Regions from separate parts of the Amycolatopsis camponoti genome, predicted to be linked through region 2. Evidence: riboswitches for the same ligand, from Rfam matches in the RefSeq annotation. Region 2 holds a riboswitch; the other holds the start of a gene.
The links. Region 2 has a riboswitch for S-adenosylhomocysteine ahead of metH (methionine synthase). Riboswitches for the same ligand answer to the same signal wherever they lie in the genome.
Positions count from the first base shown of each region.

Region 1: linked by a shared signal. The riboswitch ahead of ahcY (adenosylhomocysteinase) and the one ahead of metH (methionine synthase) in region 2 are both predicted to bind S-adenosylhomocysteine.

Region 1 covers NZ_CABVGP010000004.1:133,670-144,415, forward strand. The annotation lists gene AA23TX_RS47630 (sensor histidine kinase) at 130-1,359, shown strand; gene AA23TX_RS47635 (roadblock/LC7 domain-containing protein) at 1,356-1,793, shown strand; gene AA23TX_RS47640 (DUF742 domain-containing protein) at 1,886-2,254, shown strand; gene AA23TX_RS47645 (GTP-binding protein) at 2,229-2,849, shown strand; gene AA23TX_RS47650 (styrene monooxygenase/indole monooxygenase family protein) at 2,869-4,095, shown strand; gene ku (non-homologous end joining protein Ku) at 4,180-5,052, shown strand; gene AA23TX_RS50660 (hypothetical protein) at 5,187-5,396, shown strand; gene AA23TX_RS47665 (hypothetical protein) at 5,708-5,863, opposite strand; gene ahcY (adenosylhomocysteinase) at 5,984-7,444, opposite strand; S-adenosyl-L-homocysteine riboswitch at 7,543-7,619, opposite strand; gene AA23TX_RS47675 (GNAT family N-acetyltransferase) at 7,651-8,133, opposite strand; gene AA23TX_RS47680 (hypothetical protein) at 8,130-8,810, opposite strand; gene AA23TX_RS47685 (AurF N-oxygenase family protein) at 8,868-9,758, opposite strand; gene AA23TX_RS47690 (TetR/AcrR family transcriptional regulator) at 9,845-10,492, shown strand; gene AA23TX_RS47695 (DNA polymerase IV) at 10,489-10,746, opposite strand, start outside.
Region 2 covers NZ_CABVGP010000004.1:235,530-246,275, reverse strand. The annotation lists gene AA23TX_RS48120 (FAD-dependent monooxygenase) at 1-1,062, shown strand, start outside; gene metH (methionine synthase) at 1,044-4,697, opposite strand; S-adenosyl-L-homocysteine riboswitch at 4,712-4,790, opposite strand; gene AA23TX_RS48110 (TIGR03619 family F420-dependent LLM class oxidoreductase) at 5,087-5,947, shown strand; gene AA23TX_RS48105 (GNAT family N-acetyltransferase) at 5,957-7,165, opposite strand; gene AA23TX_RS48100 (sugar porter family MFS transporter) at 7,315-8,700, opposite strand; gene AA23TX_RS48095 (cellulose binding domain-containing protein) at 8,988-10,746, shown strand, end outside.

The sequences.
Region 1 (10,746 bases), 100 kb from region 2:
GCTCACTCGGCGCGATCGCGCGGGGACGGGTTGTGGACACGTCACGAGCCTTTCTGCTTGCATGTCGGTCGTCGCCGGGGGTCGGCAGAAGCACCGCGTCCGAACTGAGCAAGGAAGAAGTGGGACCACATGGCCAGCCGGGCCCGGGAACTCCTGGATCGATCACGCGTCCTGCTGGACCGCTCGCGGGTCGCGGCGGCGCAGTACCTCACCGCGCCGCCGAAGCACGGCGGGTACGAGCCCGCGGCCGGGCCGGCGCTCACGCAGCTGCAGCCGCCCGTGGTGGCGCAGGCGGACGACGCCGTGCTGGCCGAGATCTGCGCCAGCGTCGCCCTGCGTGACCTCAACCTGCTCGACCAGCTCCTCGCCCGGCTCGAAGAGCTGGAGGCGGGGGAGGAGGACCACCACCGCCTCGCCGAGCTCTACCAGCTCGACCACCTCGCGACGCGGCTGCGGCGCAACGCCGAGAACCTGCGTGTCCTGGCCGGCCAGGAGACCGCCGACGACGCCGCCCGCGCCACCTCGCTGCTCGACGTCATGCGCGCGGCGATGTCGTCGATCGACCACTACGCCCGGATCACCATCGGCCGCGTCGTGAACCTCGGCGTCGTCGGCTTCGCCGCGGAGGACCTGGGCCGGGTGCTCGCGGAGCTGTTCGACAACGCCGCCAACCAATCTTCGCCGAGCTCGCCGGTGAACGTCAGCGCCCACCTGACCGAGCAGGGCAGCGTGCTCGTCCGGATCGAGGACGAGGGCATCGGCATCCCGGCCGACCGCGTCGACGGCCTCAACGCGCGGCTGGCCGCCGGCGGTGACCTCGACGACGCCGCGGCGCGCCACATGGGGCTCGCGGTGGTCTCCCGGCTCGCCGCCCGCCACGACGTCACCGTGCGCTTGGACCGGCGCAGCCCGCACGGCACGGTCGCCACCGTGCTGCTGCCCACCGGCATCGTCACCGAGCTCGCCGAGCACGCCTGGTCCGGCACTCGCACCGTCACGGCCGAGCCGGTCAAGGCACCGGCAGGCGAGCCGGCCACCGTCGGCGGGCTCCCGCGCCGCCGCCCCGGCACCTTCCCCCGCGAGGAACCGGTCACGCCGATCCCGCGCAAGCCCACCCCTCGCCCGCGGCCGGTCGAGCAGACCGGCGGGACCACGGCCAACGGCCTGCCGCGCCGGGTGCCCGGCAGCATCCGTGCCGCCGCGCCCGAACCGCCACCACCGCCCGCGGCCGCCGAACCCGCGGCGAACGGGCACGAGCGGCTGCTCGCCGACCTCGGCGCCTTCACCGACGGCGAGCGGGCCGCGCTCGCCGAGAACCGTTCCCAGCAGGACGAGACGCCCGGAGGAACCGCCTCGTGAGCGCCCCCCACCCGGCCCCGGCGAACTTCGCCTGGCTGCTCGACGACTTCGTGCGCAAGGTCCACGGCGTCAGCCACGCGCTGATCATGAGCGTGGACGGCTTCCCCCTGACCGCGTCCGACTCGGTCGGCGAAGCCGAGGCCGAGCAGCTCGCGGCGATCGCCAGCGGCCTGCTCTCGCTGGCCGGCAACAGCGCGGCGCTGTTCGGGAAGGGCGCCTGCGAGCAGATCATCATCCGGCTCACGCACGGGTACTTCCTCTTCATGGGCATCGGTTCCGGTGCCGGGCTCGCGGTGCTGACCTCGGGCGAGGCGGACATGAAGGTGGTCGCCTACGAGATGACCCAGTTCATCACCAACGCCGGCCACGCGCTCACCCCCGAGGTGCGCGCCGAACTGCGCCAGGTGCTCACCGCGCGCCGCCCCCGGGTGTGACTCGCGTGGCCGATGACGAGTCTTTCGGGGGTCCGGGTGGCGAAGCCCCCGGCTCGGGGCGGAGCCCCGGACAGCACAAGGATGTGATTCCCGTGTCCGAGAAGGACACCGCCTTGCCGCGGCGCAGCCGCCGGATCCGCGCGTACGCGCTGACCGGCGGCCGCACCAGCACCCGCCACCAGCTGCTGGTGGAGACGCTGGTCTCGGTCCCGCGGTACGACCCGGCGCTGAGCGGCACGCTCATGCCCGAGTCGCGCTCGCTCTACGAACGCGCCCGGGCGCGGTGCTCGATCGCCGAGCTGTCGGTCGGGCTGGACCTGCCGCTCGGTGTGGTGCGGGTGCTGATCGGCGACCTCGCCTCGCAGGGCGCGGTGTTCGTCCACCCCACGGCGCACGCCTACCACCACGACACCAACGTCCTCGAGAGGATCCTTGATGGGCTCAAGCGGCTCCCCGCCTGAGGGCGATCTGCTGACGATCTCCGCGAAGATCGTCGTCGCCGGGGGCTTCGGTGTCGGCAAGACCACGTTCGTCGGGTCGGTGTCGGAAGTGCCCCCGATGAGCAACGAAGCGTGGATGACCGAGGCCGGCGACGGCATCGACGAGATCCCGCCCGGCGGCAAGTCGACCACGACCGTCGCGATGGACTTCGGCCGCATCACGCTGCGCCCGGACCTGCTGCTCTACCTGTTCGGCACGCCCGGCCAGGCGCGGTTCTGGTTCCTCTGGGACGACCTGAGTCGCGGCGCGCTCGGCGCGGTCGTGCTGGTCGACACCAGCCGGATCGACGAGTCGTTCGCGGCGATCAACTACTTCGAGAACGACTCGGAGCTGCCGTTCGTCGTCGCGGTCAACCAGTTCGAGGGCATGCCCGTGCACGACCTCGACGAGGTGCGCGACGCCCTCGCGCTCGACCCGAGCGTCCCGCTGGTCACCTGCGACGCCCGTGACCGCGCTTCGACGATCGCCACCCTGACCGAGCTGGTCGGCCACACGCTGTCGCTGGCCGTGCTGTCCGGCCCGCGCGAGCTGGCCGCCAGCGTCCCGCAGGCCTGAACGAGGAGAGAAGAGCTTCATGCGCAAGGTCCTGATCGTGGGCGCCGGGCAGTCCGGGCTGCAGCTGGCCCTCGGGCTGCTGGCGAAGGACTACGACGTCACGGTGATGTCCGCGCGGACACCGGAGGAGATCCGGAACGGGCGCGTGATGTCGACGCAGTGCATGTTCCACGACGCGCTGCAGCACGAGCGGGACCTCGGCATCGACCAGTGGGAAGCCGACACCGTGAACGTCGAGGGCCTCGGCGTGTCGGTGGCCGCGCCCGACGGCGGGCGCGCGCTCGACTGGTTCGCCGAGCTGGACCACGTCGCGCAGTCGGTCGACCAGCGGGTGAAGATGGCCGGCTGGCTCGAGCTGTTCGAGGACCGCGGGGGCAAGCTCGTCATCCACGGCGTGATGACGTCCGAATTGGACGCTCTCGCCCGGCTGTACGACCTGGTGATCATCTCGGCCGGCAAGGGCGAGCTGGTCCAGCTGTTCGACCGGATCCCGGAGCGCTCGCCGTACACGAAGCCGATGCGCGCGCTGTCGCTGGCCTACGCCCACGGCGTGCGCCCGCGGCCGGAGCACCCGGACAAGATGGCCGTGCGGTTCAACATCGTCCCGGGCGTCGGCGAGCTGTTCATGATCCCCGCGTACACCCTGAGCGGGAACTGCGACATCCTCTTCTTCGAAGGCGTGCCCGGCGGTCCGCTGGACTGCTTCGACGACCGCACGGGCCCGGCCGAGCACTTCGGGCGGATCCTGGACCTGATGAAGCAGTTCGTGCCGTGGGAGTACGAGCGAAGCCGCGACGCCGAGCTCACCGACGCGAAGGCCACCCTGGCCGGCGGCTACACGCCGGTGGTGCGCAACCCGGTCGGCACGCTGCCCGGCGGCGCGATCGTGCTGGGCATGGCCGACGTCGTCGTGGCGAACGACCCGATCACCGGCCAGGGTTCGAACAACGCGAGCCACTGCGCGGCGACCTACCTGGACGCGATCGTCGAGCACGGCGACCGGCCGTTCGACGCGGGGTGGATGGACGCCACGTTCGAGCGCTACTGGGAGTACGCCCGGCACGTCACCGAATGGACCAACGCGCTGCTCATGCCGCCCCCTCCGCACGTGCTCCAGATCCTCGGGGTGGCCGGCCAGAACCCCGCGGTGGCGAAGCGGTTCGCGAACGGGTTCACCGATCCGACGGACTTCCGGAACTGGTTCATGGACCCCGTGCTCTGGGAGAAGTACCTGGCAGAGGTCTAGATCAGACTGTCGCCGGGGGACGATTCGGGCTACGGTAGTTACCGAGCGTGAAGTCGGCAGGGTCGTCTCTCGGAGGTGCGTGGCATGCGGGCGATGTGGAAGGGCTCGGTGTCGTTCGGGCTGGTGAGCATCCCGATCCAGCTGTACGCGGCCACCGAGAACAAGAACGTCTCCCTGCGCCAGGTGCACGAGGCCGACGGCGGCCGCATCCAGTACAAGCGGTTCTGCACGATCGACGGCGCCGAGGTGCCCTACGCCGAGATCGCCAAGGGCTACGAGCTGCCCGACGGCGAGATGGTCGTCATCACCGACACCGAGATGGCCGACCTGCCGCTGCCTTCGCAGCGCACGATCGACGTCCTGGAGTTCGTGCCGCTCGAGTCGATCGACCCGATCCAGTACGACCGGACGTACTACCTGGAGCCGCAGAAGAACGCGGTGAAGCCGTACATCGTGCTGCGGGACGCGCTGCACAAGTCGAGCCAGGTGGCGATCGCGAAGGTCGCGGTCCGGCAGCGGGAGAGCATGGCGGTGCTGCGGGTGCACGCCGACGTGCTGGTGATGACGACGATGCTCTGGCCGGACGAGGTCCGCGAGCCCGACTTCCCCTTCCTGCGCGACGACCCGCCGCAGATCCGGCCGCAGGAGCTGACCATGGCCGGGTCGCTGATCGACTCACTGGCCGAGCCGGTGTTCGAGCCGGAGAAGTACCACGACCACTACCGCGAGGCCCTCGAGGAGATGATCGAGGCCAAGGTGGCGGGGGAGGAGACGACCAAGCCGGCGGCGGTCACCGCGAAGGCCGACGTGGTCGACCTGATGGCGGCGCTGCAGGCCAGTGTGGACGCGGCGAAGAAGTCGCGTGGGGCGAAGTCCACTTCGGAAGAGTCCGATGAGGACGAGGCGCCGGCTCCGGCGCCGGCGAAGAAGAAGCCGGCGGCCCGGAAGCGGGCTTGAGGGCGGCCCCGGCCGGTCGTTCCGTCCGGGTGGCGGGGCCGACACGCGCGGTTCCGGTCCCGCGTTCGCTTGCTTCCCGGTGGTACCAAGGAGGGCGAGCACACCGGGCACCAACGCGGAAGGGCGGGCCGGTCATGGAGTGCGCTTCTTGTGACGCGGGGATCGATCACTGCCACGGCACGCTGGTGGTGCACCCGGACGGCGGGTTCGCCGAATGCACCGAGCCGTCCTGTGGGGACGGTGACCGCCTCCGGCACGCGCTGATCGTCGACTGCCAGGCTCTCGGCCGCGGGTGCGGCTGTGCGGCCGAACCGGGAAAACCCCGGCTGCGCCAAGCTTCCTGAGCCTCCCGCCAGGACCGTGAAGGCCTCCCCGGCTCGGCCGGGGAGGCCTTCACGGCGTCAGGGAAGCGTCAAGGGCATGACACGATCGTGTATGCAGCTGTGTACACGGGCTGGGCGATGTGCTAACACTAACGGGGTCCTTCGGCTCTCCCTCCCCCTCGGAGCCGGAGGACCCTTTTCATTCCCGTCCCGGGTGTCTCGCCGGCAAGCGGACTTTGCTCTGCGCTTACCTTCGTGGTGGTGAAAGGCCGAACGGCCCGGCACGGCGAGCATTGCTGCTGCGCCGTGCCGGGCCGTTCGCGAGTACTCGATCAGTACCAGTGCGCACGCCCACCGATCCGGCGGCCGGTGCCGCCCAGGATGGCCAGTGCCACACCGGCCACCGCGAGAATGATGCCGATGGTGTAAAGCACCGGGATACCGACGATAAACCCGATGATGAGGAGAATTACACCGAGAACGATCACTTTGACACACACTCCTTCGCATGGGACCCATCCGCCGTACGGGCCGGACGGATGCGCTGTCACGGGGAGGATGGCCACTTTCGCGGTGCGGCAAACTGCGTCAAATGGAGCAATCTCGAATCAGTACCGGTAGTGATCGAGCTTGTACGGACCCTCGACGTCGACTCCGATGTACTCGGCCTGCGCCTTCGAGAGCTTGGTGAGCTTCACGCCGAGGGCGTCGAGGTGCAGCCGGGCCACCTTCTCGTCGAGGTGCTTCGGCAGCCGGTGGACGTCGGTGGCGTACTCGCCGGGCTTGGCGAACAGCTCGATCTGCGCGATGGCCTGGTTGGTGAACGAGTTCGACATCACGAACGACGGGTGGCCGGTCGCGTTGCCGAGGTTCATCAGGCGGCCTTCGGAGAGCACGAGGATCGCGTGGCCGTCCGGGAACGTCCACTCGTGCACCTGCGGCTTGATCTCCTTCTTGACGATGCCCGGGAGCTTCGCCAGGCCGGCCATGTCGATCTCGTTGTCGAAGTGCCCGACGTTCGCGACGATCGCGTTGTGCTTCATCCGGCTCATCTGCTCCGCCGAGATGATGCCGAAGTTGCCGGTGGTGGTGATGAAGATGTCGGCCGTCGCGACGACGTCGTCCAGCTCCACCACGTCGAGGCCGTCCATCGCCGCCTGCAGCGCGCAGATCGGGTCGATCTCGGTGACCGAGACCCGGGCGCCCTGGCCGCGCAGTGCCTCGACCGCGCCCTTGCCGACGTCGCCGTAGCCGCAGACGAGGACGCGCTTGCCGCCGATCATCACGTCGGTGGCCCGGTTCAGGCCGTCCACAAGGGAGTGCCGGATGCCGTACTTGTTGTCGAACTTGGACTTCGTGACGGAGTCGTTGACGTTCATCGCGGGGAAGAGCAGCTCGCCGTCCTTGGCGAGCTTGTAGAGCCGCTTGACGCCGTTGGTCGTCTCCTCGGTGACGCCGCGGATCTCCTTGGCCATGCGGGTGAAGCGGTCGCCGTCGGCGGCCAGGCTCGCGCGCAGGGTCTCCAGGACGATCCGGTACTCCTCGGGGTCCTCTTCGGACGGTTGCGGCACCGCGCCCGCCGCTTCGAACTCGACTCCCTTGTGGACGAGCAGGGTGGCGTCGCCGCCGTCGTCGAGGATCATGTTCGGCGCCTGGCCGCCCGAGAACGCGAACAGCCGGTCGGTGCACCACCAGTACTCTTCGAGCGTCTCGCCCTTCCAGGCGAACACGGGAGTGCCGGACGGCGCGTCGACCGTGCCGTCCGGCCCGACGACGACCGCGGCGGCGGCCTCGTCCTGGGTGGAGAAGATGTTGCAGGACACCCAGCGGACCTCGGCGCCGAGCGCGACCAGCGTCTCGATCAGCACGGCGGTCTGGACGGTCATGTGCAGCGACCCGGCGACCCGGGCGCCCTTCAGCGGCTGCGAGGCGGCGTACTCCTCGCGGATCGCCATCAGGCCGGGCATCTCGTGCTCGGCGAGCCGCAGCTGGGTGCGGCCGGCCTCGGCCAGTGCGAGGTCGGCGACGGCGAAGTCGAGGCCGTTTCGGGTCTGCAGTTTGTCACTCATGCTTGCGCGCACTCCGGAGTTCGTTTGCGGAACGCTCGGGAGGCGGCACGGGACAGTCCACGCGCACGACGACGGCGGGACACCGAAAAGCACCTCCCTCGCGGGAGGCGCCCTTGGAGTCGTGGTCCGGGCCGAGCGTGGCGGAAAGAGTTCCGTCGCAGCGCCTCTCGGCCCACGACCAGGATGGCAAAGCCGCCGGGAAGCTGTCAAGCGAGCCGGCGGGCCATGAGAACGTCGTCGAGGTCCTCGCCGCCGACGTGGAATTCCCCGCGCAGCACGCCTTCGACGACGAACCCGGCGCTCTCGTAGAGCCGCCGGGCGGCGGTGTTGTGACCCAGGACGCGCAGCGTCACCTTGCGCGCGCCGCGCCGGCGCGCCTCGGCCACGGCGGCGTCGACGAGCCGCCGGGCGATGCCGAGCCGCCGCCGGTCCGGGTCGACGGCGAGCCCGCCGATCACCCGGACGTGAGCGTGGGCGGGAATGGGGAACCCCGCGTCGAGACGGACGTAGCCGGCGACCATGCCGTCGTGCTCGGCGACGAGGACGTCTTCGGGGTGGGTGCTTTCGTCGAAGAACGGGGTGCCGGCCGGCGGCGGGGGAGCGGGGGACACCGCCGTCGTCCAGGTGCGCTCGTCGAGCTTCGCCAGCACGGCTTCGTCACCGGCGCGGGCCGTCCGGACGGTGCTCACCCGAGCTCCTTCCAGGCCTGCTCGACGATCCCGGCGAGCTCTTGGGGGTCGTGGTTGCCTTCGGTGCCCAGGCTCCGCACCGCGACGGTCAAGCCGGGGCCGGTGCGCTGGCAGTTCAGGACGAAGGACTGGTCCGGGTCCGGGGTCGCGCCGGGCGCGGCCGGGGCGTTGTGCACCAGGCATTGCACGGCGCCGACGCTGACCAGCTCGGTGCCCGGCTTGGCCACGCCGAGGGCCTGGACGTCTTCGTACGGCGCGAACAGCTGCGGCGAGGGCGCGCGGACGGCGACCAGCTGGAAGGACCGCAGCAGCCGCTCGTCCTGGTAGTCCTGGACCACCGCTCCGGCGCCGCCGTAGGCCGCCGAGACCCGGGACGTCGTCTCTTGGTCGGTCTTGTCGATGCGGTCGATCGTCGCCTTGCCGCGCACGGAGTCGACCTTCGCGATCGCGTCCTGGGCGCGGCTGAGCCCGCCCAGGTTCGCCGGTGCGGCCAGTGCCTGCCCGCTCGGCCCGCCGAGCAGGCTCAGCGCCAGCCACGGCACGCCGACCAGGATCGCGCCCACGAGCACGCCGATCAGGCCGGCGACGACCGGCCGCCTGAGCGGCGGACGGGGTGCCGGGTGTGGCGGCCCGGACGGGGGTCCGGCCGGGAAGTCCTGCGAGTAGCCCTCGGTCACCCGGGAATCGTGGCGCAGTCCGGTGCCTCCCGGGAAGGCAATTTCGCGGCCGGTTCGTCAGAGCAGGTGCGCGCGCCGCCAAATGCCCTCGGACCGGCCGCCGATCAGCCCCGCCTCGCGGAGGAACGGCACGATCTTCTCCGCCATCCACCGGCGCGTCTCGTGGAAGTGCGGGTTGGCGAGCGCCGCGGCCCGGCCTTCGCGCGCGTCGATCCCGACGCTGCGGTACACCCGCGGGTCGACCATGGCATCGACGACGCCGAACGCGACCAGCGCGGTCCGCAGCCGGTGCCGCTGCAGCGCCGCCTTCGACAGTTTCGGCGTCTCCCGCAGCACTTCCTCCTTGGCGAACCGGACGTGCCGGGCCTCCTCGACGACGTGGATGCGGTTGACCGAGCGGATCAGTGGCTGGATGCCGTCGTCGTCCATCATCGAGCGCTGCAGCCGGTCGGTGGTCTCCTCGGCGACGAGCACGCTGGCGAACATCGACGGCCCGGCGGCGGTCGCGCCGAACACCTTCGCGGCGCGGTGCACGACCTTCGGGACGCCGTAGCGCGGCACGCCGAGCCGGTCGGCGGTGCGGGCGAACATCACCGAGTGGCGGGTCTCGTCGCCGATCTCGGTCATGGCGTACTGCGCGTGCTCGGTGCGCGCGTCGAGGTCGAAGACGTACCGGGCGAGCAGCTGCATCAGGACGATCTCGAACCAGAGGCCGACGCTCATGATGCTGGCGATCTCGTGCTTGGACAGCTCGATCCGCTGCTCCGGCGTCAGCCGCGCCCACAGGTCGGTGCCGTAGAGGGAGACGCGCTCCAGCGGCATGTACGCCTTGCCCTCGGCCAGCGGGGCGGTCCAGTCGATGTCGACGTACGGGTCGTAGGAGTTCTTCGCGGAGCTTTTGAGCAGGCGAGCCGCGGTGACGTCCCGGTCCTGGGCCTCGACGCCCATGGTGGCCTCCGGAAGTAGGGGGTACATGCTGTACTAGCTACTTCGGGAGCGTACACGCCCTCGCGGGCGCTGAGTAGGCTTCCGTCGTGACCAAGGTCGACGGACGGGCGACGCGGTGGGCGGGCCAGCAGGAACGGCGCCGCGCCGAGTTCGTCGACGCGGCCCTCGAAGCGATCGCCGAGCACGGCCCGGACGTCTCGACCGAGCAGATCGCCGAGCGCGCCGGCGTGGCCAGGACGCGGCTGTACAAGCACTTCGACGGCGCGTCCGACCTCCAGCGGGCGATCGCCGAGCGCGCGGCCGAGCTGGTGACGGCCGAGCTGGAGCCGCTCTGGCACCCGTCGGGCTCGCCGAACGAGATGATCTCGACGGTGATCGCGACGCACCTGCGCTGGCTGACCGAGCACGTCCCCCTGCACCGGTACCTGACGCGCGCGGCGCCGGGACCGGTGGACGTCCGCGGCACGATCGCCCGCCACCTCAGCCGGCTGCTCACCGGCTACCTGACGGCGTTCGGCCTGGACCCGGCCCCGGGGGACACGATCGCGTTCGGCCTGGTCGGCTACGTCGAGTCGGCGACGACCCGCTGGCTCGACCACCCGGGCACGCTGAGCCTGGAGCAGCTGACCGGCCAGCTGAGCGGCACGATCTGGGCGATGCTCGACCACACGCTCCGGGCGGGCGGGGTCGAGCTGGACCCGGACCGGCCGCTGCCCTTGCCGGAGGGGCTTTAGTCCTCCCTGAGGAACTCCGCCCGCACACCGAGCAGCCGCACCGCTCGGGTCAGCTCGAACATCGCCAGTACCTCCTGCGCCGCGCGGTCGATCTCGCCGGCGTCCGACGTCGGCTCGGGGAGGGTGATGCTGTGCGTGTGGGTCAGGAACGGCACGAACCGCACCTTCACCGCGACTCGCGCCGCCGGCCGGCCTTCGTCGAGGACGTCCTGGGACACGCGCTTGGCCAGCGCCGACACCTCCGCCGCCATCTC
Region 2 (10,746 bases):
GAACGCGCCCCGTCGGTGCGCCCGGGCGGCCAGGCCGTCGACTTCAAGGGCGCCACCCACCGGACCGTCCTGGAGCGCATGGGCATCCTCGACGACGTCCTGGCCCGCCGGACCGGCGGCACCGACCAGACGATCATCGACGCCGAGGGACGGCCCCAGGCCGTGATCCCCGGCGAGTTCACCGGCGGCGACATCGAGATCCGCCGCGGCGACCTGGCCGGCCTCCTGTACGAGCGCACCGCCGCGCACTGCGAGTACCTCTTCGGCGACACCATCACGGCGCTGACCGAGACGGCGGACGGCGTCGACGTCACCTTCGCCCACGCCACCCCGCGCCGGTTCGACCTCGTCGTCGGCGCCGACGGCATCCACTCGAACGTCCGGCGGCTGGCCTTCGGCCCGGAGCGCGACCACGTCCGCTTCCTCGGCCACTACTACGCCCTGGCCGAGCTGGGCGAGCAGGTCGCCGACGGCGATGCCGTGATGTACAACGAGCCGGGCCGGATGGCCGCGGTCGGCGGGCCGAAGGCGTCGGCGTTCTTCGTCTTCGCTTCACCTGAGCTGGAGTACGACCGCACCGACACCGAAGTCCAGCGGAAACTGGTGGCCGCGGCCTACCGCGACGCGGGCTGGCGGGTGCCCGAGCTGATCGAGAAGCTCCCGCGGGCCCGGGAGTTCTACCTCGACTCGCTCGCCCGCGTGACGATCGGCCGCTACTCCCGCGGCCGCGTCGTCCTGCTCGGCGACGCGGCCTACGGCAACACCCTCGGCGGTTTCGGCACCGGCCTGGCGATCGTCGGCGCGTACGTGCTCGCCGGCGAACTCCTCGAAGCCGACGGCGACCACCGCGCCGCCTTCGCCCGCTACGAGGAGCAGATGCGCGGCTACGCCAAGGTCTCGCAGCGCGGCAGCGCGGGCCCGTTCCTCGCGCCGCCGTCCCGGCTGCGGATCAAGCTGCGGGACTGGACGTTCAAGTCCCGCTTCCTGCTCCGCCTGATGCTCAAGGCGACCGACAACTTCGCCACGGACATCGAGCTGAAGGACTACGCCTCGGGCTCGTAGGCCAGGTTCGGCCGCAGCCACTGCTCGACTTCGGCGATCTCGACGCCCTTGCGCCGCGCGTAGTCCTCGATCTGGTCGCGGCCGAGCCGGCCGACGGTGAAGTACTTCGAGTCCGGGTGCGCGAAGATCAGCCCGGACACGGCGGCCGCCGGCGTCATCGCGAACGACTCGGTCAGCGCCATCCCCAGCTCGTCCGACTCCAGCAGCTCGAACAGCTCCCGCTTCTGGCTGTGGTCGGGGCTGGCCGGGTAGCCGAGCGCCGGGCGGATGCCGCGGAACCGCTCCGCGTGCAGGTCCTCCAGCAGCGGTTCGGCGTCGGGCTCGAACCAGTCGCGGCGCGCCTTGAGGTGGATGTACTCCGCGAACGCCTCGGCCAGCCGGTCGGCCAGGGCCTTGACCATGATCGCGCGGTAGTCGTCCTGCTCGGCCTCGTACTTCGCGGCGAGGTCGTCGGCGCCGTGGATGGCGACCGCGAAGCCGCCGAGGTGGTCGCCCACCGGCGCGATGTAGTCCGCCAGGCAGCGGTTCGCGCGGTCCAGCGGCTTCGACGTCTGCTGCCGCAGCATCGGGAACCCGACGTGCGCGAAGTCGCCGTCGAGCAGGATGTCGTCACCCTCGCTGTGCGCCGGCCAGAACGCGTACGCGCCCTTCGCGCGGAAGCTGCCGTTCGCGATGATCTCGTCGAGCAGCGTGTTCGCGTCGTCGAACAGCTCACGGGCGACGGGCTCGTCCAGGATGGCCGGGTACTTGCCCTTGAGCTCCCAGGCGAGGAACAGGAACTGCCAGTCGACCATCTCGCGCAGCTCGGTGATGCTCGGCTCGACGACGCGGCGGCCGGTGAACGCCGGGGTCGGCAGGCCGTCGAACGACACCTTCTCCGGGTTCGCCCTGGCCTGCTCGAGGGTCAGCATCGGGCGGCGCTGCTTGTTCGCGTGCTGCTCGCGCAGCACTTCCTGGTCGGCGCGGTTCTTCTCGGCGAGCGCGATCGAGCGGTCCGGGTCGAGCAGGTCGGACACCACGCCGACGACCCGTGACGCGTCGAGGACGTGCACTGTCGCGTTGTCGTAGGCGGGCGCGATCTTGACCGCGGTGTGCTGGCGGGACGTCGTGGCGCCGCCGATCAGCAGCGGCAGCTTCAGCCCGCGCCGCTGCATCTCGGTCGCGACCGCCACCATCTCGTCCAGCGACGGCGTGATCAGCCCGGACAGCCCGACGGCGTCGGCGCCCTCGGTGACCGCCGTGTCGAGGATCTTGGCGGCCGGCACCATCACCCCGAGGTCGATCACCTCGTAGTTGTTGCAGCCGAGCACGACCCCGACGATGTTCTTGCCGATGTCGTGGACGTCGCCCTTCACCGTGGCGAGCACGATCTTGCCCTGGCCGCCCGACGACTCCAGCCGGCCTTCCTGGCGCGCCTTCTCCTTCTCCTCCTCCATGAAGGGTTCGAGGTAGGCGACGGACCGCTTCATCACGCGGGCGCTCTTGACCACCTGCGGCAGGAACATCTTGCCGGAGCCGAACAGGTCGCCGACGATCTTCATGCCGTCCATCAGCGGGCCCTCGATCACCTCGAGGGGCCGGGCCAGCTGCTGCCGCGCCTCTTCGGTGTCCTCGACGATGTAGTCGACGATGCCGTGCACCAGCGCGTGCGACAGCCGTTCGCCGACCGTGCCTTCGCGCCAGGAGAGGTCGACGACGCGCTTGGTGCCGCTGCCCTTGACGTTCTCGGCGAAGCTGACCAGCCGGTCGGTGGCGTCTTCACGGCGGTCGAAGAGCACGTCCTCGACCAGCTCGAGGAGATCGGCCGGGATGTCCTGGTAGACCGCGAGCTGGCCGGCGTTGACGATGCCCATGTCGAGGCCGACCTGCACGGCGTGGAAGAGGAACGCCGAGTGCATGGCCTCGCGCACGACGTCGTTGCCGCGGAAGGAGAACGAGAGGTTCGAGATGCCGCCGCTGGTCCGGGCGCCGGGACAGCGCTCCTTGATCCGCGGCAGCGCTTCGAGGAACGCCTTCGCGTAGCCGTTGTGCTCGGAGATGCCGGTGGCCACGGCGAGGACGTTCGGGTCGAAGATGATGTCCTCGCCCGCGAACCCCGCCTGCTGCGTCAGCAGGTCGTAGGCGCGGCCGCAGATCTCCACCTTGCGGTCGGCGGTGTCGGCCTGGCCCTGCTCGTCGAAGGCCATCACGACGACGCCGGCGCCGTAGTTGCGGATGATGCGGGCCTGGGCGAGGAACGGCTCCTCGCCCTCCTTGAGGCTGATCGAGTTGACGACGCCCTTGCCCTGCAGGCAGCGCAGGCCGGCTTCGAGCACGGTCCACTTGGAGCTGTCGACCATCACCGGGATCCGGGCCACCTCGGGCTCGGTGGCGATGAGGTTGAGGAACGTCGTCATCGCCTCCTCGGACTCGAGCAGGTCGGCGTCCATGTTGACGTCGAGCAGGTTGGCCCCGCCGCGGACCTGCTCCAGCGCGACGTCGACGGCGCCTTGGTGATCGCCGGACTCGATGAGCCGGCGGAAACGCTTGGAGCCGGTGACGTTGGTGCGCTCGCCGATCATCACGAACCCGGTGTCGGCGCCGATGCCGAACGGCTCGAGCCCGCTGAAGCGGGTGTGCGTGCGCGGCTCGGGCACCTCGCGGGGCTTGACGCCCTTGGCCGCGGCGGCGATCTTCGCGATGTGCGCCGGGCTGGTGCCGCAGCAGCCGCCGACCAGGTTGACCAGGCCTTCGCGGGCGAACCCGCCGATCAGCCCGGCGGTCTCGTCCGGCGTCTGGTCGTAGCCGCCGAACGCGTTCGGCAGTCCGGCGTTCGGGTGACAGGCGACGTAGGTGCCCGCGATCCGCGACAGCTCCTCGACGTGCGGGCGCATCTCCTCGGCGCCCAGCGAGCAGTTGACCCCGACGACCAGCGGCTTCGCGTGCTCGATCGAGCTCCAGAACGCCTCGACGGTCTGGCCCGAGAGCGTCCGCCCGCTCAGGTCGACGATGGTGACCGAGATCCACAACGGCAGGTGGGGCGCGACGTCGCGGGCCGCGGCGATGGCCGCCTTGCAGTTGAGCGTGTCGAAGATCGTCTCGATCATGAGCAGGTCGACGCCGCCTTCGGCGAGCCCGCGGATCTGCTCCGCGTACGCGGACTTGACCTGCTCGAACGTCACGGCGCGGTACGCCGGGTCGTCGACCTTGGGCGAGAGGCTGAGGGTGACGTTCAGCGGGCCGATCGACCCGGCGACGAACTTGCCGCCCAGCTCGTCGGCGGCCTGGCGGGCGAGCTGCGCGCCGCGGACGTTCATCTCGTGGACGTGGTCCTGCAGCCCGTAGTCGGCCTGGCCGATGCTGGTGGCGGTGAAGGTGTTCGTCGTGGTGATGTCCGCGCCGGCCGCGAGGTACTGGCGGTGGACGTCGAGGATGACGTCCGGGCGGGTCAGGTTCAGCAGGTCGGGGTCGCCGGTGACGTCGTGCGTGTGGTCGCCGAAGCGGTCGCCGCGGTAGTCGGCCGGGGTCAGCCCGGCCCCCTGCAGCATGGTTCCCCACGCGCCGTCGAGCACCGCCACCCGCTGTCCGAGCAGCTCGCGCAGGCGCGCGGTGGCCTCGGACTCGCTGGGGGTTTCTCGCGGGGTGATCGGGTTCACCGGCAGCCTCCCTCATCCGGGAGGCGCCCTTGTTCGGTGGATCCCGGTCGAGCGTGGCGGACCCGGCGGTCCGTTGCAGCGCCTCTCGACCTGTGGTCCACGGTACTGGAAACGGGCATTCGCACGCCAACCCGCCCCGCCGGTGCGTCCACTGACTGGGACACCGTGAGTCCACAATGGATTACCAGGTCCACCCTGCCTCCGCCTCGTGTCGCCTCGGGCCCACCTTGACGCGTCCCGGGCCGGGCCGCTGCTCCCCGCCTGCGCAACCGGGGTCGCCTCGATCATCGTTCGATCGCGCCGCGACGTTACTCTCCGCGTCCACGTTGCCACTTTTCGCACTCGCGGCCGACCTTGAAAACTGAAACACGTTCTAATACGCTCCTCGCGTGGACTACGGAATCGTGCTGTTCACCAGCGACCGAGGCATCACCCCGGCTTCCGCGGCGCGCGCCGCGGAGGCCGCCGGGTTCGCCACCTTCTACGTGCCCGAGCACACCCACATCCCGGTCAAGCGCGAGTCACCGCACCCGCGCACGGGCGACGCGTCGCTGCCCGACGACCGCTACAGCCGCACGCTCGACCCGTGGGTGGCGCTGGCGACGGCGGCCGCGGTGACGACGCGGATCCGGCTGTCCACAGCGGTGGCCCTGCCGGTGGAGAGCGACCCGATCACGCTCGCCAAGACCATCGCGAGCCTCGACCACCTCTCCGGCGGCCGCGTGACGCTCGGGGCGGGCTTCGGCTGGAACGTCGACGAGCTGACCGACCACGGCGTCCCGGGCAACCGCCGCCGCACCGCGCTGCGCGAGTACCTCGAAGCGATGAGCGCGCTGTGGACCTCCGAAGAAGCCTCCTACGACGGGGAGTTCGTCTCGTTCGGCCCGAGCTGGGCGTGGCCCAAGCCGATCCAGGCGCACATCCCGGTGCTGCTCGGCGCGGGCCCGACGGAGAAGACGTTCCGCTGGATCGCCCGCCACGCGGACGGCTGGATCACGACCCCGGCCGACTCCGACCTCGACGGGCACGTGGCTCTGCTGAAGGAGATCTGGCTCGCCGAGGGCCGCTCGGGGGCGCCGCGGATCTGCGCGCTCGGGGAACGGCCCGACCGGGATCGCCTGGCGCACCTGGATTCCCTCGGGGTCACCGAGACGATCTTCGGGTTGCCGGACCGCGAGCCGGACGAGGTCGAGGCCTGGATCGGCCGGCTGGCCGGCAAGCTCGGCCTGGCGGTCTCCCCCGCCGTCTGAGGATCCCGCTCAGAACCAGTGCAGGCAGTGGGGCGGCCGCTCGGCGCGGAAGAGCGCGTCGGCGGCGGCCGCCGCGGCCGGGTGGTGCGCCCGGACGTGCCCGGCCCGCACCAGCGTGCTCGGAGCCGTCCCGCCGAGGTACACCGAACCCAGGTCGCTCACGTCCAGGGACAGGTCGGGCTCCCGGTCCGTCGGGACGCACTCGGCCTCGCCGCCCCGCACGGTCAGCAGATGACGCGCCCGCTCGCCGAGGAACGGGTCGTCGACGTCCAGGACGAGCTCGCCGTCGGCCGCCCAGCCGCGCGTGGTCAGCGCCCGCGGGACGTCGAGCAGCCGTACCCAGAGCCAGTCCGTCTCGTCGCTCGCCCGCGCGGCGCGGACGTCGGCGAGCTGCCACCGCAGCGGGTGCTCGGGCGGGCACTGCCGGAAGACCACCTCCGTGGCCAGGTCGTGGCCGAGCAGGAACCGGGCCAGGGCCGTGGCGACCGCGTCGTCGCTCGCGATCGTCTCGTCGACTGTCAAGGTGCCGGTGCCTTCGAGCAGGTACGTGGCGTAGCCGTCCGGGACGCCGCCGGCATCGCGGTGGACGGCGACGTACCGCGGCGCCGGGGCGACCGGCGGCCGCCCCGCACCGCGCTCCCACCAGTGGTGCGGCCGCGACAGCGCACCCGGGCGGACCCGGCGGTAGCGGTCGTAGACGTCCTCCAGGATCCCGCCGCATTCGGCCCGCCGCAGCACCTCGATCGAGCCGGGCACCGGGGCGGCCTCGGCCCGCGGGACGGCGAAGGCGGCCTGATGACGCGGCACCGTCAGCCGGTGCGTGGTGGTCGCCGGCCCGTAGCCGAACCTGCGGTAGATCACGGCCTCGCTGCACAGCAGCACGGAGAGGAACTCCCCGCGCGCCCGCACGTCGGCGAGGTGGCGCCGCATCATCGCGGTGAGCACGCCCTGCCGCCGGTGCGACGGCAACACGCCGACGGCGGTCACGCCGGCGGCCGGCGCGGGGACCGCGCCGGGCAGGGTCAGCTCGAAGGAGTACGCGGCCGCGGTGCCGACCCGCCGGCCGTCCGGCGTCACGGCGAACAGGGCGCGGTCCATTTCCAGCGCCGACCAGACCCGGCCGCCCTCGCCCGGGGGTTCCGGGAAGCGCCCGAACGCGGCGAAGAGCGTGTCGACGAAGACGTCGCGATCCTGCGGGGTCGTGAGGCGGATCTCCATCGGTGCTGCGGCCTCCCGGCGTCGTCGTGCCCGGGCTCGTCGTGCCCGGACACAGTGCAGCGGTGCCCCGCCGCCGGGGCAAGCGATTTAGGGAACAAAGCGGCGGGGACGACGTCACCGTCGTGCCCCGCCGCGGCGACCCCCCGGGGTCAGCTCTTGGCCGCGACCCCCTGCCGCGCCCGGAGGTCGAGCTCGATCTGCTCCAGCGAGCGCCCCTTCGTCTCCGGCACGAGCCACTTCGTGAGCACGAAGAGGACCACGTTGATGCCGGCGAACAGGAACATCGAACCGCCGATGCCGAGCGAGCCCGCGGCGGAGATGAGCGGGAACACCGCGCTCACGATGCCGGTCGCCGCCCAGAGGACGACGCTGCTGACGCCCATGCCGGCCGCGCGGTACTTCAGCGGGAACACCTCGGCCATCATCACCCAGACGACCGCGCCCCAGCCGAGCTCGTACCCGACCAGGTACAGCACCATCATGACCAGCATCAGGATGCCGCGGGTGCTGGTGTCGTGGACGTTCAGCACGACGAGCCCGGCCGCCACCAGCGTGATCACCATGATCACGTTGCCGATGAGCAGCAGCGGCTTGCGGCCCCAGCGGTCCACCACGAACACGACCCACGCGGTGAACAGGAACTTCGTGACACCCAGCAGCACGCCGGACAGCAGCGCGGCCTGCGTGGCGAACCCGAGGCCGATCAGCATCGTCGGGAAGTACGCGTTGATCGCGTTGACGCCACTGAACTGCTGGCCCACCGCGAGCAGGATGGCGACGATCATCATCGGCCGGACGAAGCCCGAGAACAGGTCACGGAACCGGGGCTTGGCCTCGGTGTCCATCTGGATGACCTCGCGGATGGTCGCGATCTCGTCGTCGAGGTTCACGGTGTTGCCGTGCGCGCTCGCCAGGACCCGCCGGGCTTCCTCCTCCTGACCGTTCTTGAGCAGCCAGCGCGGCGTCTCCGGCAGGAACGCCAGCCCGATGAGCAGGATCACGGCGGGCACGATCGCGCCGGCGAACATCCAGCGCCACGCGGAGATCGGCCCGAGCCAGTAGCTGGTCAGGAACGCGATCAGGATGCCGAGCACGATGAAGATCTGGTTCAGCGCGCCCATCGCGCCCCGCAACCGGGCGGGCGCCAGTTCGGACAAGTACGTCGGCACGGTCGACGACGAAAGGCCGATGCCGAGGCCGATCACCAGCCGCGAAATCACGAGCAGCGCGAACGTCGGCGAGAAGCTCGCCGCCAGCGTGCCCACGATGACGATCGCCGCGGCGACCATGATGGTGCGCCGCCTGCCGAGCGCTTCGTTGATGCGGCTGGAGAACAGCGCGCCCACGATGGCACCGACCGACAGGCTGGCGGTGATCACGCCCTTGTCCCAGGCGGTCAGCGACCAGGCTTTCCCGATGAACGGGAGCACCCCGGAAATCACGCCGAGGTCGTAGCCGAACAAGATGCCGCCGAGCGCGCCGAAGAAGTACAAGGTGGTTCGGCTGATGTGCCGCGCCGGGGCCGTCTGCGTCATTGCCGGGTCGCCTCTTTCGTAGGTCCAGTCCAGCCAGCGGCCACCACACTCACACGCCGGAAAAAGCCGGGCAAGACAGTCGTTGGTAACGATTCAGAAACGTGATCGACGTTCACATATGTGACACCGATTGGCGCACAACGTCCCCCTTTCCCCTGAGGCATTCAATCCACTGTGGACAGACCACTCCGGTGAAATCGTCGAAGCGTTTGACCAGGCATGATCCCTGGTTTACGGTCGCCCTGGAAGCGCTCCCAGAATTGTCGAGACAACCTGTGGAGGCAGACGTGCGCAGCACGCGTTCCCGATCACCGAGACGACTGCTGGCGGGCACGCTCGCCTTCGTCGTGCCGGCCGCCATCGCGGTCACCGTCGCCACGGCGCCGGCGTCCCCCGCCGCCCCCGCGCCGTACACGTGGCGCAACGCGGAGATCGGCGGCGGCGGGTTCGTCCCCGGCATCGTCTTCAACCAGGCCGAGCCCGGCCTGGCCTACGCCCGCACCGACATCGGCGGCGCGTACCGCCGCAACGCCGCCACCGGGCGCTGGATCCCGCTGCTGGACTCGGTCGGCTGGACCGACTGGGGCCACAACGGCGTGGTCAGCCTGGCCACCGACCCCGTCGACCCGAACCGGGTCTACGCCGCGGCCGGCATGTACACCAACAGCTGGGACCCGAACACCGGCGCGGTCCTGCGCTCGGCCGACCGCGGCGCCACCTGGCAGGCCGCGGCGCTGCCGTTCAAGCTCGGCGGCAACATGCCCGGCCGCGGCATGGGCGAACGGCTCGCGATCGACCCGAACCGCGACAGCGTCCTCTACCTCGGCGCCCCGAGCGGCAACGGGCTCTGGCGCAGCACGGACTCCGGCGTCACGTGGGCGAAGGTGACCGCCTTCCCCAACCCGGGCAACTACGCGCCCGACCCGGGCGACCCGTCGGGCTACTCCAGCGACAACGAAGGCGTCACGTGGGTGACGTTCGACCCGTCGACCGGCACCCGCGGCAGCACCACGCAGACCATCTACGTCGGCGTGGCGGACAAGGCGAACACCGTCTACCGCAGCACCGACGGCGGCACCACGTGGGCGCGGCTGGCGGGCCAGCCGACCGGGTTCCTGGCCCACAAGGGCGTCCTCGACGCGACCGGCGGCTACCTCTACCTCGCGACCAGCGACACCGGCGGCCCGTACGACGGCGCGAAGGGCGACGTCTGGAAGTACGCCACGAAGACCGGCGCCTGGACGCGGATCAGCCCGATCGCCTCCGACAGCACCGACGACTATTTCGGCTACAGCGGCCTGACGATCGACCGGCAGCACCCGAACACGCTGATGGTCGCGACGCAGGTGTCGTGGTGGCCGGACGTCATCTTCTTCCGCAGCACCGACGGTGGCACCACCTGGACCCGGATCTGGGACTTCACGAGCTACCCCGACCGGTCGCTGCGCTACACGCAGGACATCTCCTCCGTGCCGTGGCTGACCTTCGGCGTCCAGGCCGTTCCCCCGGTGCCCTCGCCCAAGCTCGGCTGGATGACCGAGTCCGTGGAGATCGACCCGTTCGACTCGAACCACCTGCTCTACGGCACCGGCGCGACCGTCTACGGCACCTCCGACCTGACGAAGTGGGACAGCGGCGGGAAGATCACGATCAAGCCCGACGTCGGCGGCCTCGAGGAGACCGCGGTCCTGGACCTGATCAGCCCGCCCGCGGGCGCGCCGCTGATCTCCGGCCTCGGCGACATCGGCGGGTTCCGGCACGACAGCCTCGACGCCGTCCCGGCCACCATGTTCACCTCGCCGGTTTTCACGACGACGACCAGCCTGGACTACGCCGAGCTGGACCCGGCGACGATCGTCCGCACCGGCACGCTCGACCGGAGCGCCCGGCCGAACGACAACCGGATCGCCTTCTCCACCGACGGCGGCAAGAACTGGTTCCAGGGCGCCGAACCGGGCGGCGGCGCGAGCGGCGGGACGGTGGCCGCGGCCGCCGACGGCAGCCGGTTCGTGTGGAGCCCGGACGGCAGCGCGGTCAGCTACTCGG